Linked DNA regions of Tahibacter amnicola. The protein of the gene in region 1 interacts with the protein of each later gene in a pairwise test. Links are inferred from orthologs where the notes say so. Each region holds a gene or a part of one and is shown on either strand. Other genes may lie near its edges. The genes, in order: ligA and leuS.

Evidence for each region.
Region 2: the proteins of ligA (region 1) and leuS interact in binary tests that used the Escherichia coli proteins (3 or more experiments, as listed by UniProt). The link is inferred for Tahibacter amnicola from one-to-one orthologs.

Annotation. Positions count from the first base shown.
Region 1 is NZ_CP104694.1:4,723,569-4,732,152, reverse strand. The notes cover bases 5,628-8,584. They hold ligA (NAD-dependent DNA ligase LigA), read left to right. Parts: upstream 5,628-5,991; coding sequence 5,992-8,178; downstream 8,179-8,584. Other genes in these bases: epmA (EF-P lysine aminoacylase EpmA), read left to right, coding at 8,175-8,584; N4264_RS18500 (tetratricopeptide repeat protein), read right to left, coding at 5,628-5,862. Outside these bases: N4264_RS18535 (carboxyl transferase domain-containing protein), read right to left, coding at 1-245; N4264_RS18530 (hypothetical protein), read left to right, coding at 403-789; N4264_RS18525 (hypothetical protein), read left to right, coding at 906-1,409; N4264_RS18520 (PhzF family protein), read right to left, coding at 1,425-2,324; N4264_RS18515 (LytTR family DNA-binding domain-containing protein), read right to left, coding at 2,370-3,251; N4264_RS18510 (acyltransferase family protein), read left to right, coding at 3,402-4,586; N4264_RS18505 (YajD family HNH nuclease), read right to left, coding at 4,567-4,938; more of N4264_RS18500, read right to left, coding at 5,020-5,627. UniProt on the Escherichia coli protein: DNA ligase that catalyzes the formation of phosphodiester linkages between 5'-phosphoryl and 3'-hydroxyl groups in double-stranded DNA using NAD as a coenzyme and as the energy source for the reaction.
Region 2 is NZ_CP104694.1:2,318,363-2,328,071, forward strand. What follows is about bases 2,700-6,002. They hold leuS (leucine--tRNA ligase), read left to right. Parts: upstream 2,700-3,060; coding sequence 3,061-5,802; downstream 5,803-6,002. Other genes in these bases: trxA (thioredoxin), read right to left, coding at 2,700-2,849; N4264_RS09895 (LPS-assembly lipoprotein LptE), read left to right, coding at 5,804-6,002. In the rest of the region: N4264_RS09870 (hypothetical protein), read left to right, coding at 1-537; N4264_RS09875 (hypothetical protein), read left to right, coding at 582-1,340; N4264_RS09880 (DUF4442 domain-containing protein), read right to left, coding at 1,394-1,867; more of trxA, read right to left, coding at 1,992-2,699; more of N4264_RS09895, read left to right, coding at 6,003-6,301; holA (DNA polymerase III subunit delta), read left to right, coding at 6,333-7,358; nadD (nicotinate-nucleotide adenylyltransferase), read left to right, coding at 7,355-8,011; rsfS (ribosome silencing factor), read left to right, coding at 8,324-8,722; 23S rRNA (pseudouridine(1915)-N(3))-methyltransferase RlmH, read left to right, coding at 8,825-9,295; N4264_RS09920 (Maf family protein), read left to right, coding at 9,420-9,709.

The DNA.
Region 1 (8,584 bases):
TACATGCCGTGCGCGGCCAGCGGAGATAGCTCCAGGAACGGGGAGCCCGGGTCCAGCAGCGCCCGGATGCGTTCGCGCGGCAGCAATTTGCCGCGTTCGGTGTGTTTCTGGCGTGCTTTCTCGCCGCCGCCGAGGGCGACACGGGCCATGGTGTGTTGCAGGTCCTCGACCGCGGCGCGCAGCTGCGCGGCGTTGGCCTGGAACTCGGGACTCCGCGTGTCGATCTTCGATTCAATCATGCTCATGCCCGCGCCGATTTCGTGAAGCTGCGCATCAAACCACAGGGGGGCGCCCCAGACCAGACTGGACGGACGCCCGCGGATGCGGCACCACACCTCAAAACGTTTGACCTGCCCGGTTCCAGACCGTACTTTTCCACCCACGATCAGAGGGAGCAGACCAGTGGCGATGTCGGGTGCGGGCGGTACGCCCGGTGGGATCGGTGAATTCCTGCTGGGATTCGTGCTGGCGGTTGCCGGCGGCTGGTTGCTGATGAACCAGGTCGTGGTGTCGGGCGGCCACTGGAACCTGTGGGGATACAACTCCTTCGGCCTGTCGCTGGCGCCGTTTGTCATCGGCGTGGCGATGCTGTTCTTCAACGGCAAGTCCGTGGTCGGCTGGCTGCTGCTCATCGGCGGCCTGGTCATCGTCATTGCCGGCGTGATTGCCAACCTGCAGATCTATTTCCGCCCCACCAGTCTTTTCCAGACCTTGCTCATGCTGGTGATGCTCTTCGGGGGTATCGGCCTGCTGGCGCGATCCCTGCGCGCGGCCGGCCCCGCCCGCTGAGGCGCCAGCTTCGCTTGCCGCCGTTCGTCGGCCCAGGGCCTTCGAACGCGGAGGCGGTCACTGTGCCCGCCGCGCCGGATGACTAGACTGGCGCGGTATTCCCCAAGACGACTGCCATGCGACGTGCGCTTCTTTCCGCGGTGTTCGGCGGCCTCGGCCTTGCCGGCTCCGCGTCCGCCTGGATGCCCGGAACGGCTGATGGACAGCCGCTGGCCTCCGGTTGCGACTCTATCCAGACCGTGCCGCTGCGGCAGCACATGAACTATGCGATGGACATCCAGCCCATCTTCGACAACCGTTGCGCCAACTGCCATGTCGAGCAGGAAGGTTCGCCGGAGGCCGGACTGGACCTCAATCCCGGTCTTTCCTGGTATTACCTCGTGGACGTCCCGAGCAACCAGGATCTGACCCGCACCCTGGTGGTGCCGGGCCAGCCGCTGAACAGCATGCTGTTCGAGAAACTCAACTGCCAGACACCCGATGTGGGCCTGCGCATGCCGCGCGGGCGCATTCCGATTCCGATCGCCGAGCAGGCCTTGATCTACGACTGGATCCTGGCCGGCGCGCCACAGGAATCGGATGACACCGTGTTTCGCAGCCAGTTCGAGGTGCGTGGCTGAGCGAGGGCCGCGCGATCAGGCGGTAGCCGCGCGCGCCGGGGGCCAGGTCACCCAGCCGTCGATGACGGTATGCGTCGTACCGCCGACCCAGACTGCGCCGTCGTCCTCGATCCGGATGCCGATATGCGCGTCGCGTCCGATTTCGCGGCCCTGGCTGACGCGGTAGCCGCGGGCGAGCGGGCCATTGGGCTCGCATTGCGCCAGCCAGGCGGCGATCAGGCCGTTGGCCGCGCCGGATGCGGCGTCTTCCACAATGCCGACGCCCGCCGGAAAGGCGCGCACGGCGATGTCGTAATCGCGACCGCTGCCGCGGGCGAACACGCACAGGCCGAGGCTGTCACTGGCCTTGGCGAGCCGGCCGATGGCGACGTGATCTGGTTTCCAGCTCCGCAAAGTAGGTTCATCGCTTAATTCGGCAATCCACCAGCGACGGCCGCCTTCGACGAAGGCCGGGGGCAGGCGGCCCAGTGGCGTGTGTTCAAGGATGGCGCGCACCAGCTTGGCATGCAGCGCATCCGGCTCCAGCACGCGTGCACGCGGGGCTTCTACCGAAAGGACGCGTGAAGTGCCGGAGCGATCGACGCGGATCGGCAGCAAGCCGGCGCCGCATTCCTGGACCAGGGCATCCGCCGTTTCTTCGACCAGCCCCGCTTCGATGGCCGCGTGCGCGCTGCCGATGGTGGGGTGTCCGGCAAAGGGGATTTCGCGCCGCGGGGTAAAAATGCGCACCCGGTAGCTGGCCTGGGGCGAGGTTGGCGGCAGCAGGAAGGTGGTTTCGACCAGGTCTGTCCAGGCGGCGAACCGTTGCATGGCGGCGCAGGGCCAGGCGTCCGCGCCGATGACCACGCCGAGGGGGTTGCCACCCCCTACACGATCGGCGAATACGTCCATCTGGAAGTAGCGCACCCGGCTCATTGGCGCAGGTTAGCGTGTTCCTTCCCGCGCGGCGAGTCCGGGATGTCAGCCGGTCACCGGGGCGCCGACGCGCTCCCGCAGACCGGTCCGGTAGCGCCGGCTGCAGGGAAGGGCAGTACCATTTTTCAGGTGCAGGCGCGCATCGCCGGTATCGAGCGGCTCAATCATCGAAACCTGGTCCAGGTGCACGATGTAGCTGCGATGCACCCGGGCAAACCGTTGCGGGTCCAGCCGCGCCTCGATGCCACCGATCGTGCTTCGCAGGGGATAGTCGCGGCCGCGCACGTGCAGGTTCACGTAGTTGCCCGACGCCTGGATCCACTCGATATCGTTGGCTGCGACGAGGAATTCCTTGCCGAGCTTGCGCACCAGGAACCGGTCCGGGCGATCGATCGATTCGACGGGCGGCCCCACATCCGGCTCCTGCAGCAGCGAGGCCTCACCCTGGAGCCGCAGCAGGACGAACCGGTAAATCTGGATCACCGCCACCATCGAGGCGAAGCTGCGCACATCCTTGAGGTATTCGTAGAACAGCTCCTGCGGCCAGGAACCGAAATCGTAGACACTGCCGTAGGCGCTGTAGGCCAGCTTGCGCACGCCGACCATGCCGACCACGTGGAGCACTGACCAGACGACACTGGCCACCAGATAGAGCGGCAGGTACCGGCGCCAGCTGGCCAGGCCGACCGGAAAGCGCCGGGTGAACAGGACCAGGGCCGGCAGGAGTAGCAGGATGACCGCATTGCTGCTGAACTCCCAGACGACCGGCCGCCAAGCAGGGATATCCAGCGCGACCCGGCGGATGTCCATGTTCACCGTGATGCTGTTCGCCACGGCATGGACGGTGACCAGCAAGACCCAGAAGCCGACTTCGACCCAGGGGCGATACGGACGGTAGCGTTCAAGCAGGAGGGCGGTATCAGTCATGCGCGGATTCTAGGCGGACGGGGCCAGGCGCGGGGGCGATTCGTCCCAGCCATCCTCCGTTTGTCACTTTTGCTGGTCAATCAATCCCTTGGCGATCGTGCCCGGGGCAAGGCGCGGTGACGATGGCGGCGATTCAACCGGGAGCTGTCCATGGAACGCCGCCACGACATAGACGCCTTGCGCGTCTTTGCATTCGCCTTTCTCATCCTCTACCACGTGGCGATGTTCTACGTCGCCGAGTGGGAGTGGCACATCAAGAGCAGCTACATCAGCGAGTGGCTGCAGTACCCGATGCTGTTCATGAACCGGTGGCGTATGGCGCTGCTGTTCCTGTTGTCGGGCATCGCCATCGGCCTGGTGAACCCGGCCGGGCGGGCGCTCGGCTTCGCCGGTTCGCGCACGTTCCGGCTGCTCGTGCCGCTGCTTTTCGGCATGTTCGTGGTCGTGCCGGTACAGGCCTATTGCCAGGGCGTCAGCAACGGGCTGGTGGCACCGGGCTATCTCGACTTCATGCTGCGCTACTGGACGTTCCAACCCTGGCCCAGGGACGCCTTCGACGGCTGGGAGTACGGCATCACCTGGAACCACCTGTGGTATCTGGCCTACCTGTGGGTGTACACGATGCTGCTGTGCGCACTCATGCGGTTCTCCGACAGCCGCGCCGGGACCTGGCTGCGCGACCGCCTGGCGGGGCTGCGGGGTGCACGCCTGATCGTCCTGCCGATGCTGCCGTTCGCGGTGTATCTCTACACGCTGGCGCATTTCCCGTCGACCAACGACCTGCTCAACGACTGGTTCCAGCACGCCATGTACTTCACCGTGTTTCTCTACGGCTGGGCGCTGGGACGTGACCGCGCGGTGTGGGAGGAACTGGTCCGCCTGCGCCGCTGGACCCTGGCCATTGCCGTGACGCTCGGGCTGATCTACGTGCCGTTCGTGCTGAGCCTGGACGACGATGCGCCGATCGGGGTGTTGCTGATCGCACGGACTATCCGGGCGGCCTACCTGTGGACGGCGCTGATGGCGATTCTGGGCTGGGGCAAGGCCTGCCTCGACCGGCCGTTCCGTTGGCTGCCGAAGGCCAACGAGGCGATCTTCCCGTGCTATGTGCTGCACCAGAGCCTGATCGTGCTGATTGGCTACTGGCTCGCGCCGCTCAAGCTCGGTCCCGTGCTGGAACCGCTGCTCGTGCTGGCCGGCACTGTGGGCGGCTGCTGGGTGATCTACGTGAGCCTGATACGCCCGTTCAACCTGCTGCGCCCCTTCTTCGGCATGAAGTGGCGGCAACGGGCGGCTCCCGCTGCGTCGCAGGCCGCTACGGCTTGCGCTTCATGAGGTCGCGCAGATTGGCGAAGGGATTGGAGGTGGCCGGCGCCGGGCCGGCTTCCTCGCCCGAACCGGTGTTGTCGATGTAGCGCGAGTGCTCGTTGTCGTGGCAGTACACGCACAGCAACTCCCAGTTGCTGCCGTCCGGTGGGTTGTCGTCGTGGTTGTGGTTGCGGTGATGGACCGTCAGTTCCTGCAGATTGGCGCGGGTGAACTCCCGCGCGCAACGTCCGCAGACCCAGGGGTACATCTTGAGCGCCCGCTCGCGGTAACCCCGCTCACGTTCGGCGGCATCGGCTCGAGCCTGGGCGACGACGCGGTCGAGCCGCTGGCTGTCCATTCGGGGTTTGTTGGTGCTCATGCGGGGACTTTCCGGAAGGTTGTCCGCATTATCGGCACGTCGCGCCGGTCGTGAAAGATCCGGCGCGACGCGGCGGAGCGATCAGGCCAGCTGTTCCTTGGCCCAGGCCGCGTCCAGTGCCTCCATTGCATCGTGCGGCTTGAGCTTGGCCGCCTTGGCGAAGGCCTCGGCCACGTCGTCTTCCTTGTCGTCGCCGTGCAGCAGCATCAGTCCGTTGCCGTATTCGATCCAGGCAATCGGCGAGGCGGGCGTGAGCCTGGTGGCTTCCTTGAGGTGTTTTTCGGCTACGCCGGCGCTGGCGCCGTAGGTCAGCTTGGCCAGCATGCCACCGACCTTGCCCACGATTTCCGCGTGGTAGAGGCCCAGCGCCGTCTGCGCCTCGGCATGCCTGGGTGCCAGCGCGAGCGTCGCGTCCAGCGACTCTTTCACTTTGCCGGCCAGGCCCTGGGTCAGCGCCTTGGTGATGGAGATGCACTGGCTGTAGCGGCCCAGCGCATAGGCCCGGCGATAGTGGCTGTTGACCTCGTCGGGCAGTGCGGCGATGGCCTCGTCGGCCATCTTTGCCAGCAGTTCATAGCGGGTGAGCTTTTCCTTGTCGCCCTCCAGCAGGTAGGTGGCGTGGATGCCGCCGGCCTTGATCGCCACCGACGCGCCCAGCGCCTTGAGACCCTTGCCGCGTTCGAAGGCGGCTTCGAAATCGCCGCGGTGGAATTCGCGCCAGGCTTCCTGCAGGTCCGCCGCTATCGCGGCGACGTCCTTGCCGAGCTTGGGATTGCGCTTGAGGAGGGCGGCGACGTGCTTTTCGTCGGGAAAGGGTTCCACATCCCCCGCGTGCAGCGTTTTCCAGGATTTGGCGAGCTTGTCGCCGGCGTAGTCGAACGCCTTGTCGGGGTAGGGAAACGCGGCCCAGCCTTTCTTCGCCATGAGGGGTCTCCGTAGGGTCCGGCAAGAATTCCCGAGTCCGTTAGAGCTTTGCAACAGGTCGCCCGGCAGGGTCGGTCCGCGAGGCAGTCGGGCTACACTGGCGACCCCGTCTGTCCCTCGCGAAACCGTATGACAACACCGACCCACGACGCGGCCCAGCGGGCCATCGCGCTGCGCGCCGAAATCGCCGAGCACAACTACCGCTACCACGTGCTCGACGATCCGTCGATTCCCGACGCGGACTACGACGCCCTGATGCGTCAGCTCGAGGCACTGGAGCGGGCGCATCCGGAGCTGGTGACGGCTGACTCGCCGACACAACGTGTCGGGGCGGCGGCCTCGGCCGACTTCGGCAAAGTCCGCCACGAGATCCCCATGCTCTCATTGGCCAACGCGTTCGAAGTCGTGGATGCGGCGGATGATCGCGAGCGTTTTCCGGATATCGTCGATTTCGTGCGCCGGATTGAAACCACGCTCGGCGTCACGCAACCTGCATTCTCGGTAGAACCCAAGCTGGATGGACTTGCCATCAGCCTGCGCTACGAAAATGGCCAGTTCGTTCGCGGCGCGACGCGCGGCGATGGCGCGACGGGCGAGGACGTCACGGCGAACCTGCGTACGATCAAGTCTATTCCGCTGGCGCTGCGTGGGGCCGGTTGGCCACCCGTACTGGAGGTGCGTGGCGAGGTCTTCATGCCGCGCGCCGCATTCGAAGCCTTCAACGCGGCGGCACGTGAACGCGGCGACCGCACCCTGGCCAATCCGCGCAACGGCGCCGCCGGCTCGCTGCGGCAGCTGGACCCACGCGTCACTGCCAAGCGCCCGTTGGCGTTTTATGCCTATTCGGTTTACCTGCCGCCGGATGCGGAAGCATCGCTGGAGCCTACGCACAGTCAGTCGCTGCAGCGCCTGCGTGAATGGGGCTTTCCGGTATGTCCGGAAGTCGATACGGCCAACGGGTTCGATGGCCTGATCCGCTACTACCGGCGTATCGGCGAACGGCGCGACAGTCTCCCTTACGACATTGACGGCGTGGTGTACAAGCTGGATGACTATGAAGGCCAGCGCACCATGGGCTTTGTGTCACGCGCCCCACGCTGGGCCGTTGCGCACAAGTACCCGGCGCAGGAGCAGATGACCCAGTTGCTGGATATTGACGTGCAGATCGGCCGCACTGGTGCCGTAACGCCGGTCGCGCGACTGGTGCCGGTCGAAGTCGCCGGCGTGGTCGTCACCAATGTCACGTTGCACAACGCCGACCAGATTGCGCGACTGGACGTGCGCGTCGGCGACAGCGTCATCGTGCGACGTGCCGGTGACGTGATTCCGGAAATCGTCCGCATCGTGCCCGAGCGCCGCCCCGAAGGCACGCAGCCCTGGACCATGCCGACGCATTGCCCCGTCTGCGGATCGGCGCTGGAGAAAGTGCAGAAGGTCAAGCGCCAGACCAAGGCGGGCATCGAATACGAAGACAGCGTCGCCTGGGTGTGCAGCGGCGGATTGTTCTGTCCGGCCCAGCGCAAGGAAGCGGTGTTTCACTTTGGCGCACGTCGTGCGATGGATATCGAAGGACTGGGCTCGGAGTGGATCGACGACATGGTCGAGCTCCCCTTCATCCGGCGCGACGGCGTTGCCCGCCCGCTGGCCGGCCCCGCTGACCTGTACTACCTCACCCTGGATGACCTGACCGAACTGCGGCGCCTTTCGCAGGAGCGGGAAGGCCATGTGCCCGAAACGGTGCGCAAGGGCAAGGTGGCGACCCGATGGGCTGAAAACCTGCTCGAATCCATTGATCGCAGCCGTGCGACCACGCTGGAACGGTTTCTGTTTGCGCTGGGTATCCGCGATGTCGGTGAATCCACGGCCAAGACCCTGGTGCGCTGGTTTGGCGGCCTGGATGCGCTGATGAATGCCAGCGCGGATGACCTGCGCCAGGTGCCGGACATCGGGCCGGTTGTCGCGGGCCACATCCTGGCGTTCTTCGCGGAACCGCATAACCGCGAGGTGGTGGCGCGCCTGCGCGAGGGAGGCATTCACTGGACGGAAGCGCCGCCGCAGCAGGCTGCGTCCGGCGTGCTTGCGGGCAAGACCGTGGTGCTGACCGGCTCGCTCGAATCCATGGAGCGTTCGGCGGCGCAGGAACAACTGGAGGCACTGGGTGCCAAGGTGTCGGGCAGCGTGTCGAAGAAGACCAGCTTCGTCGTCGCGGCGCCCGGTGCCGGTTCCAAACTGGAAAAAGCGACGGAGCTGGGTATCGAAGTCTGGGACGAGGCACGTCTTGTCGCCTTCCTGGCCGATCACGGCGCCGGCTCGTGAGTGGCACTCCGGACGAGCGGATCCCGCCACCGACGCGTGCCGCCCTGGAGCGGCGCGCGGCGCTCAACCGGCTTATCCGCGACTTTTTTGCCGCGCGCGATGTGCTGGAGGTCGAGACGCCGGTCCTTTCGGCCGGTGGAAACACCGAGCCGAACATCGAGAGTTTCTGCACGCGCTTTACCGGCCCGCGCAGCGCGGGCGCGGCGGAGCGCTGGTTGCGCACCTCGCCTGAGCACGCGCTCAAGCGCCTGCTCGTGGCCGGTATCGGCGACTGCTACGAACTGGGGCGGGTGTTTCGCAATGGCGAGGCCGGCCGACGGCACAATCCCGAATTCACGATGCTCGAATGGTATCGGGTGGGCTGGGATCACCGCCGGCTGATGGACGAAACGGCAGACCTCGTCGC
Region 2 (9,709 bases), 2.4 Mb from region 1 along the record:
GACCACATCGCCGGACTCAAGCAAGGGCAGCGTTCCGGCAAGATCTATTTCTTCGGCAAGCAGGACGAGCGCCTGCGCAGCGGTTTCATCCGGGTGACGGGTGGAACGGGCTGTGCGGTGAGTTTCCTGGCCTCGCCCATGTCCGACGGTGATGCGTTGCAGCAGCTGCTGCAGTTGGAGCTGACCCGCGTCAAGGTGGCGCCTGACAGCGAAGCAGATATTGAAGCCCAGGGGCCCGCGACCCTGCCGATCGATGCGGTGCTCAAGGAGTTCGACCGGCATGGCCACGGCCCCGCCGTACAGCCCGCCGGGCTGGCGGCGGCCGACGCGCAGGCGCTGGCGGAGGAATCGCGGGCTTTGCTGGAGAAATTCTACGGTTCCGGGGCGGCCAGGAAGTTTGCCGAGATCGCCGCAGCGACTCCCCCGGAAAAGTCACCGACCGCCTTTCTCGACAAGTGCCGTGACTACGTGGCGCAGATGGTAGGCCCCGGCCAGGCGCAGAAATTGTTCGCGCCGCTGTACGCGAAGGTGTCGTAACCACGGTCAACGCATGTTGAACAGTCGGACAGGAGCAGGCAGCCATGACGACAGTGTCCAAAGCAGGGGCGGCGGTATGGGTGGTAGCGGCGGCACTGGTCGTCGTGTTCGCCGTAGTGGGAATCGACCCGAAGGTGCGTCTGTATTACTCCAACGTGATGCAGACGCTGCTGTCGCTGGCGGCAGCATTCTTGTGTTTTCGCACCGTGTTCGCCCTGCCCGAGGGCAGCCCCCTGCGCAAGGTATGGGGCCTGATCGGCGGCGGCGTGCTGGCCTGGGGCATCGGTGCCACGGTGTTCGCCAGCTATCCGCTGCTCAATGACGGTAAGGAAACACCGTTTCCGTCGCTGGCGGACGTGGGCTATCTGCTGACCAGTCCACTGATTGCAGCAGGATTGCTGGTGTTCACCCGATCTACCGGCCTGGTGGCGCCGCTGTGGGGCAAGGCGGTGGCCCTGGCCCTGTTCGGCATTTCCTTTGCCATTGCGATCTGGGCCAACTGGCCCGGCCTGACCAGCGGTGCGCCGCTCCTGGTGCTGACAGCGGGCTGCTACGCCCTGTTCGACCCGGTGCTGCTGGGGGTGACCGTGATGACGGCGTCGGCGTTTCGCGGCGGCGAAATCGCGCAGGCCTGGTGGTATCTCCTGGCTGGCATCCTCCTCTACTACGCCGGCAACCAGATCTACAACTACCTGTCTGTGACCAAGCAGTATGCGACGGGATCGCCGATCGACGTGGGCTGGCTCCTCGGCTTTGGCCTGATCGCGATCGCGGCAGTGAAGATCCGCAGCCTGATGACCTAGGAAGCCATCCGACAGCCCCCTTGAACCCAAGGGGGCTGTCGAGCGGGACCGGATCAGCCTTCGATGGCGTCCGCCGGCACGCGGTCGCGTTTGCGACGGATGTACAGCTGCTTGCGGACCTGTGCGATGCGTTCGCCGGCGGCGGTGGTCACATCGACGTCGAACCAGCGCAGGTATTTGTCGCCGCTGGCGGTGGCCTCGCGGATCTCGTCCAGCACGGCCTGGTCGACGGTGAACTCGGCGAAAACGTCCTCGCGTCCAGGCGCGAGGAAATCAATGACGCCGGATTTGTCCCACACGATGTAGTCGCGTCCGAGGGCGTGCATCACGAGGATCATCCAGAACGGATCGGTCATCGCGAACAGGCTGCCGCCGAAATGGGTGCGGACGTAATTGCGGTTGTACCAGGCCAGCTTGAGGCGGACGCTGGCGTGGCGCCAGTCCGCCGAAAGCGCCTTGACGCGAATGCCGGCGAACAGGAAGGGTGGCCAGAGGTTGAGGATCCGGCGGAGAACAGACGCTTTCATACGAGCCCGGGCGTAGTGGAGGGGAGGAGGCCTGCCGGGGCGGGTCGCGCCGCCGGCAGGACATCGCGGGCTCGATTAAAGCAAGAGAAATTAGAGCAAAATGATGAAGTTATGACGCACCGCGTCAGAACAGCACGGACGCCATCTTGCGCCGGTAGGTGCCGACGAGGTCCGCGTCGTCGAGCACGTTGAACGCAGCGATCAGGCGCTTCTTCGCCAAGCCGTCGTTCCAGCTGCGATCGGTCCGGAGAATGTGGAGGAAGTTGTCGAGACCTGCCGTCGTGTCGCCGCTGACCACCTGGTACACCGCAAGCAGGTCGCGCGCCGCGTGATCGTTGGCGTCCTGGTCCAGGCGCTGGCGCAGTTCCGGCAGGGCCGGCGCGCCGTCCAGCGCGCGGGCGAAATCGAGCTGGCCGCGCAGCCGGACGGCGCGGGCATCGCCAGTGAGCTTGGGCGGCAGCGAATCCAGTTCGGCTTCCGCGGCTGAGGCGTTGCCCAGTTGCATGAAGGCCTGGGCGAGTTCCAGCTTCAGCTCGGGCTGGTCCGGATGGGCGGCAATTTCCTGTTGCAGGCGTGTGACAGTCTGCGTGGGAGATTCATCCAGCGTCAGCTCTTCCTCGACCGTCATGTCGACGCCCGGAACGATCTCGTGCCGGGCAAGGAATTCCCGGATAGCCTGCTCCGGAAGGGCGCCCATGAACCCGTCGATCATCTGACCGCCCTTGAGCAGCACGACCGTGGGCAGGGAACGGATGCCGAACACGGCAGCCAGCTGCATCTCGGCCTCGGTATCGACCTTCGCCAACCGGAAAGCACCGGCGTATTCGTCGGCCAGCTTTTCCAGCACCGGCTTGAGCTGGCGGCAGGGGGCGCACCAGGCGGCCCAGAAATCCACGAGGACGGGCTGCTCGAAGGACGCCTGGATGACGGCGGCCTCGAAATTGTGCTGGGTGGCGTCGAACGCGTGGGTGGACTCGGCCATGGCGGTACTCCTTGTGGATCGGCGCGAACGGGATGCGTCAGGTTAAGCGATCGGGCGGCGCATTCCCATGGCCGGGGCGGTCTCCGGCGGTGCCGCACGGCATGCCCGGCGCCGAGGCTTGGCGGACCTTGCTGCGCTGCGGTAGTCTGCCGTGACTATTCCCCCTTATTTTGTGCCGCGGTCCGAGCCGCCGGCCTGACCGCACAACTCCATGCACGATACCTATGAGCCCCAGGCGGTAGAAACCGCCGCGCAGAAATTCTGGAACGATACCCGCGCCTTCCAGGTCACCGAGCAGCCCGGCAAGGCCAAGTTCTACTGCCTGTCGATGCTTCCGTACCCTTCGGGCGCGCTGCACATGGGCCATGTGCGCAACTACACCATCGGCGACGTGATCAGCCGCTACCAGCGCATGCAGGGCAAGAACGTGCTGCAGCCGATGGGGTTTGACGCCTTCGGTCTTCCGGCCGAGAACGCGGCGATCAAGAACAAGACCGCGCCGGCGAAGTGGACCTACGCCAACATCGAGCACATGAAAGCCCAGCTCAACCGCATGGGCTTTGCCTACGACTGGTCGCGTGAGGTGGTCACCTGCCGCCCCGAGTACTACCGCTGGGAACAGCAGATGTTCACGCGGCTGTTCAGGAAGGGCCTGGTCTACCGCAAGATGAGCGTGGTCAACTGGGATCCGGTCGACCAGACGGTCCTGGCCAACGAGCAGGTGATCGACGGCCGCGGCTGGCGTTCCGGTGCGATTGTGGAAAAGCGAGAAATTCCACAATGGTTCCTGAAGATCACCGCCTATGCCGAAGAGCTGCTGACCGAGCTGGATAACCTGCCGGGCTGGCCCGACGCGGTCAAGACCATGCAGCGGAACTGGATTGGCCGGTCGGAAGGCCTGGAATTCGCCTTCGCCGTGAAGGGCCAGTCCGAAGGGTTGCGCGTGTTCACCACGCGCCCGGACACGCTCATGGGCGTGACCTTCGTTTCCGTGGCGGCCGAGCACCCGCTGGCGCTGGAAGCGGCCCAGTCCCGTCCGGAAGTGGCGGCCTTCATCGAGGAGTGCCGCCACGGCGGTACGGCTGAAGCCGATATCGAGACGGCGGAAAAGAAAGGCGTCTTCACCGGCGTCTACGCCATTCATCCGATCACCGGCGATGAAGTGCCGGTGTGGGTCGCCAACTTCGTCCTGATGGGCTACGGCACCGGCGCGGTGATGGCGGTGCCCGGCCACGACCAGCGCGACTGGGAATTCGCGCGCAAGTACGACCTGCCGATCAAGATGGTCATCGTCAACGACGACGTCCACGACGCCATCCTCGAACTCCGGCGCGATGTTGCCGCCGGCGGCGATGCGATGACCACCGCCCTGGGCGGCGGCTCGGTGCGGGATGTCTACGAGCCGTCCGCCGCCGTGCAGCTGATCGAGGAATTCCAGCAGCGCCTGTTGAACGAAGGCGCCTGGACCGAGCGCGGGTTCCTGGTCAATTCCGGGGAATTCGACGGCATGGGCTACGACCAGGCGTTCAATGCCCTGGCCGCCCGCTTCGAGGGCGAGGGGCGCGGCAACCGCCGCGTGAACTACCGTCTGCGCGACTGGGGGGTCAGCCGGCAGCGCTACTGGGGTTGCCCGATTCCGATGATCCACTGCGCCACGTGCGACGTGGTGCCGGTACCGGATGACCAGCTGCCCGTGGTGCTGCCCGAAGATGTCGCCTTCAGCGGCGTGCAGTCGCCGATCAAGGCGGATCCGGAATGGCGCCGCTGCGTGTGCCCGCAGTGCGGCGGCCCGGCCGAGCGCGAAACGGACACCTTCGATACCTTCATGGAATCGAGCTGGTACTACGCTCGCTACACCAGCCCGGGTGCGCAGGACCAGGTTGACGAGCGCGCCAACTACTGGCTGCCGGTCGACCACTACATCGGCGGTATCGAGCACGCCATCCTGCACCTGCTCTATTTCCGCTTCTATCACAAGCTCATGCGTGACGCGGGCCTGGTCAGCAGCAACGAGCCGGCAACCAACCTGCTGTGCCAGGGCATGGTCGTGGCCGAGACGTTCTGCCGCCGGGAAGCGGATGGCACGACCTCCTGGTTCAACCCCGCCGACGTCACCATTCAGCGCGACGAACACATGAAGGTCATCGGTGCGCTCGCCGCCGACGGCCTGCCGGTGGAGATCGGGCCGATCGAGAAGATGGCCAAGTCCAAGAACAATGGCGTCGATCCGCAGGCCATGGTCGATGCCTACGGCGCCGATACGGTGCGCCTGTTCTCCATGTTTGCCGCACCGCCGGACATGTCGCTGGAATGGCACGAGGCCGGCGTCGAGGGCATGGCGCGCTTCCTGCGCCGCGTGTGGAGCCAGGTGCACCGGCATGTCGGCGCGGCGCCCGTGGCCCAGTCGCAGGCGGGTGCCGAGGCCCTGCGCCGCGGCGAGCTGGTGCTCGACGCCGAGCAGAAGGCCGTGCGCCGGAAGGTGCACGAGACGATTGCCAAGGTGTCCGACGACATCGGTCGCCGGCACGCCTTCAACACGGCCATCGCGGCCATCATGGAACTGCTCAACGCGCTGTCGAAGTTCGACGGCGACAGCGATGTCGCGCGCGCCATCCGGCAGGAAGCCTGGGAAGCGGTCACGCTGATGCTCAACCCGATCACGCCGCATTTCAGCCACACCCTGCGCCAGGCGCTCGGCCATGCCGAAAGCCTGATTGAAGCCGAACGCTGGCCCGTCGCCGACCCGGCGGCTTTGCAGCGCGATGCGGTGACCCTGGCCGTGCAGGTCAACGGCAAACTGCGCGGCCAGATCGAGGTGGCGGTGGCGGCCGACAAGGCCGAATGCGAGCGCCTTGCGCTGGCCGACCCGACGGTCGCCAGGTTCCTCGACGGGCAGACCGTGAAGAAAGTCATCGTGGTACCGGGCAAGATCGTCAATATCGTGGCGGGCTGAAATGACTGCATTGTTGCGTTGTATTCTTGTGTGCTTCGCGCTGGCCCTGGCCGCGTGCGGGTTCCACCTGCGTGAACAGGCCAACGTGCCCGATGCGCTGCGTACCGTGTACCTGGAGATCGCCGATCCGGGCAGCCGCCTCCATCGCGACCTTCCCGGCGCGCTCGAGCGCGCGGGTGCAAAGGTGCTCGAAGCGCCCGCGCCGGAAGCGGCGACGCTGCGCATTCCGGTCAGCAGCCTGGGACCGGAGCCGCTTTCGGTCGGCTCCACGGCGCGGGTGCGCGAGTACACGATGCGTTACCGCGTGGAATTTGACGCCGTCGACGCCGCCGGTGCCGTGGTCATCCAGCGCCAGCAGATCGAACTGAGCCGCGATTACACATTCGATGAAACGCAGGCTCTGGGCGTGGCGGCGCAGGAAGAGGAATTGCGCCGCCAGCTCGAACGCGACATGGTGCAGGCGATCCTGCGCCGCATCGAAGCGGCCGGCCGGCACTGAGCCGGACACTCCAGGCCTTGGTGAATCCGCCATGCCGCTGAGCCTTGAACAGCTGCGCCGGCACCTGGGCGGCAGCGAACTCAAGCCGGTCTATTTCCTGGCCGGCGAAGAGCACCTGCTGCTGATCGAGGCCGCTGATGCCCTGCGCGCACGTGCGCGCGAACTCGGGTATCTCGAACGCGACATCCTGGATGCGGAGAGCGGCTTCGACTGGGACGACCTGGCGCGCGCTGCCAGTGGCATGTCGCTGTTCGCCAGCCGCAAGGTGATCGACCTGCGCGTACCGACCGGCAAGCCCGGCAAGGACGGCGCGGCCGCGATCACCGAGTACTGCGAACGACCGCCGCCGGACACCGTGCTGCTGATCACCGCCACCCAGTGGAGCAAGCAACACGCAGCAGCGTGGGTCGACGTGGTGGATGCGGCGGGTGCGTTCGTGCCGATCTGGCCACTCAAGACCAACGAACTGTACGACTGGATCTCGCAACGCCTGGCCAGCCGGGGCGTGCGTGCCCAGCGCGATGCGATCGAAGTGCTGGTCGAGCGCGTCGAAGGCAATCTGCTGGCCGCGGCGCAGGAAATCGACAAGCTGGCGCTCCTGGCCGGCGACACGCTGCTGGATGCCGATACGCTCGAAAACCTGGTGGCGGACAGTGCACGCTACGACGCGTTCAAACTGACGGACGCAGCGCTGGCGGGTGATGCGGCGCGCGCCCTGCGCATTCTTGGCGGCCTGCGGGGCGAAGGTGAACAAGTGCCGGCACTGATGGGCTGGGTGCTCAACCAGCTGCAATTGATGGTGCGCCTGGCCAGTGCGGCGAATCCGGCCCAGGGATTCCGCGCGGAGCGGATCTGGCCGGCGCGCGAAGGGTTGTACCGCAAGGCCTTGCAGCGCGGCAGTCTGGTCCACTGGGAAACCTGTCTGGCGCAGGCGGCGAAGATCGACCGCATCAGCAAGGGGCGTGGCGCCGGCGATGCCTGGGTGGAGTTTGAGCGCCTGCTGGCGGCAATGGCGCTGCCGCGGTCCACGGCGTTGATTCGAAACATCGCGATATGAGCGACGCGTCCGCGGCTCCCATCGCACTGATGGGTGGCACCTTCGACCCGGTCCACAACGGTCACCTGCGTGCCGCGTGGGAAGCCTCCGCATGGCTGGGCGCGCGTGTCCGCCTGATGCCGGCAAACGTACCGCCGCACCGGCCGCAGCCCCAGGCCCCGGCCGCCGCACGCGCAGCGATGCTGCGGCTGGCCCTGCATGGGCAGGAACGGCTCGTCGTGGACGATCGCGAACTGCGACGCGACAGCCCTTCCTTCACGGTCGATACGCTGCGCGAGCTGCGCGCGGAAGTGGGGGCACGGCACCCGCTGGTGCTCCTGGTCGGCGAGGATGCGTTCGCGGGCCTTGCCAGCTGGCGCGAATGGCGTGAACTGTTCGCGCTGACCCATTTCGGCGTCATGACCCGGCCCGGCCATGAGCCGGCCTGGCCGGGCGAACTCCAGGCCGAGGTCGCAGGGCGGGAGTGCGCACTGGACGGCGACTGGCGGAGCGCCCCGGCGGGGTTCGTCCTGCGCCTGGACGTGACGGCGCTGGAGATTTCTGCCACTGCCATCCGGCAGCAGCTGGCCGTGGGCGAGGAGCCGCGCTACCTGGTTCCCGAGGCGGTACTGGCGGCCATCCGCGCCGAGGGCTGGTACACCCGCCGCGCCTGAGCCCGCCGGTGCGGGCGGACCGGCATCTCCAGTGGCGGTATACTGCGCCCGTCCGGCCCCGGCCGGGCATTCGCCAAAACCAGAGGTATTACACGCTTGGCCACCACCAAAAAGCCGACTTCCAAGACCCCATCCGCTTCCCCGAAGAAGTCCGCGACGCCTCGCACGACGGCGAAAAAACCCGTCGCAAAATCCGCGAGCCCCAAGCTGCCGCCGTCGCAGCGCAAGCCCGCGGCCGCGAAGAAGACCGTCGCAAAGCGCCCCGCCGCCAGGAAAGACATCGCTGCCCTGCAGCCGTCGGTGGCCGCGGCGCTGAAGAAGACCCGCAAGGCGGGCAAGAAGCCGGCGGTGCCGCTGGACATTGTCGAACACCTGCACGCGGAAGTGATCCGCGCGCTGGAAGAGCTCAAGGCCAAGGACATCACCGCACTGGATGTACGCGGCAAGACCACCATCGCCGATTTCATCATCATCGCCAGCGGTACCTCGACGCGGCATGTGAAGTCGGTGTCCGATGAGGTCATCAAGTACGCCAAGAAGATCGGCGTCATGCCGCTGGGCGTGGAAGGCCAGCGTGAAGCCGAATGGGTACTGGTCGATCTGGGTGACATCGTGGTGCACGTGATGCTGCCGCGGGTGCGCGAGTTCTACGGGCTGGAGCGCCTGTGGACGGCCGGTGCCGATGAGTTTTCGGAAGCCGCCAGCGCCTGACCGGCGGCCCGTGCCTCGCCTTCGGCTGAACGCGCCGGCGCCGGGCTTCCTCCGACTCCGGGGTGACCTTCTTTTCGCTGACACCGTCCATCCGGTGCGCCCGTGAGGGCGCGCGTGATCTCGGTCGGCGAACGCATGCCCGGCTGGGTAGCGGAAGGCCTGGCGGAGTACCAGAAGCGCCTGTCGCGGGAACTTCCCCTGGACCTGGTGGAACTCAAGCTCGGTGATCGCGGCAAGGGACGTGACCTGGTGCGGGCGCTGGAGGACGAAGGCGCGGCGATGCTCGCCGCCATTCCCAAGGGGGCCCACGTCGTGGCACTGGATGGCCGGGGCAAGACCTGGTCCAGCGAGGAACTCGCGGTCCAACTGGGGCAGTGGCGCATGCAGGGGCGCGATCCGGTCTTCCTGATCGGCGGGCCCGACGGCCTGGCCGCTGCTGCGCTGGCGCGCGCGGACCAGCGCTTCTCGCTCGGCGCCTTGACCCTGCCACACATGCTGGTGCGGTTGATTCTCGCCGAGCAGTTGTATCGCGCGGTCAGCCTGCTGGGAAATCATCCCTACCATCGCGCGTGACGCGCGGTTTTTCCATTGTGAATTTGTGGTTAAGTGATGCCGATGCGCCGCTTCGGGCGTCGTCGGGCTCGCGCGGGAGGGGTTAGACTCCGACCCAGGCCGCTCTCGAAAGGATATGGACCGTATGCTCTACCTTGCCTCCCAATCTCCGCGGCGGCGCCAATTGCTTGAGCAGGTCGGACTGCGGTTCAGCGTGCTGGACGTGGATGTCCCGGAGTTGCGCCGTGCGGGTGAACCGCCCGAGGACTATGTGAGCCGGGTGGCACGGGAAAAGGCCGGCGCGGGATTTCTCGCCGTTGCTGCGGTCGAGCGCGCTGTCGTCCTGGGCGCCGATACCGAGGTGGTACTCGATGGTGACATCTTCGGAAAACCAGCCGACGCCGCGGACGCCCTCGCGATGCTGCGGCGCCTGTC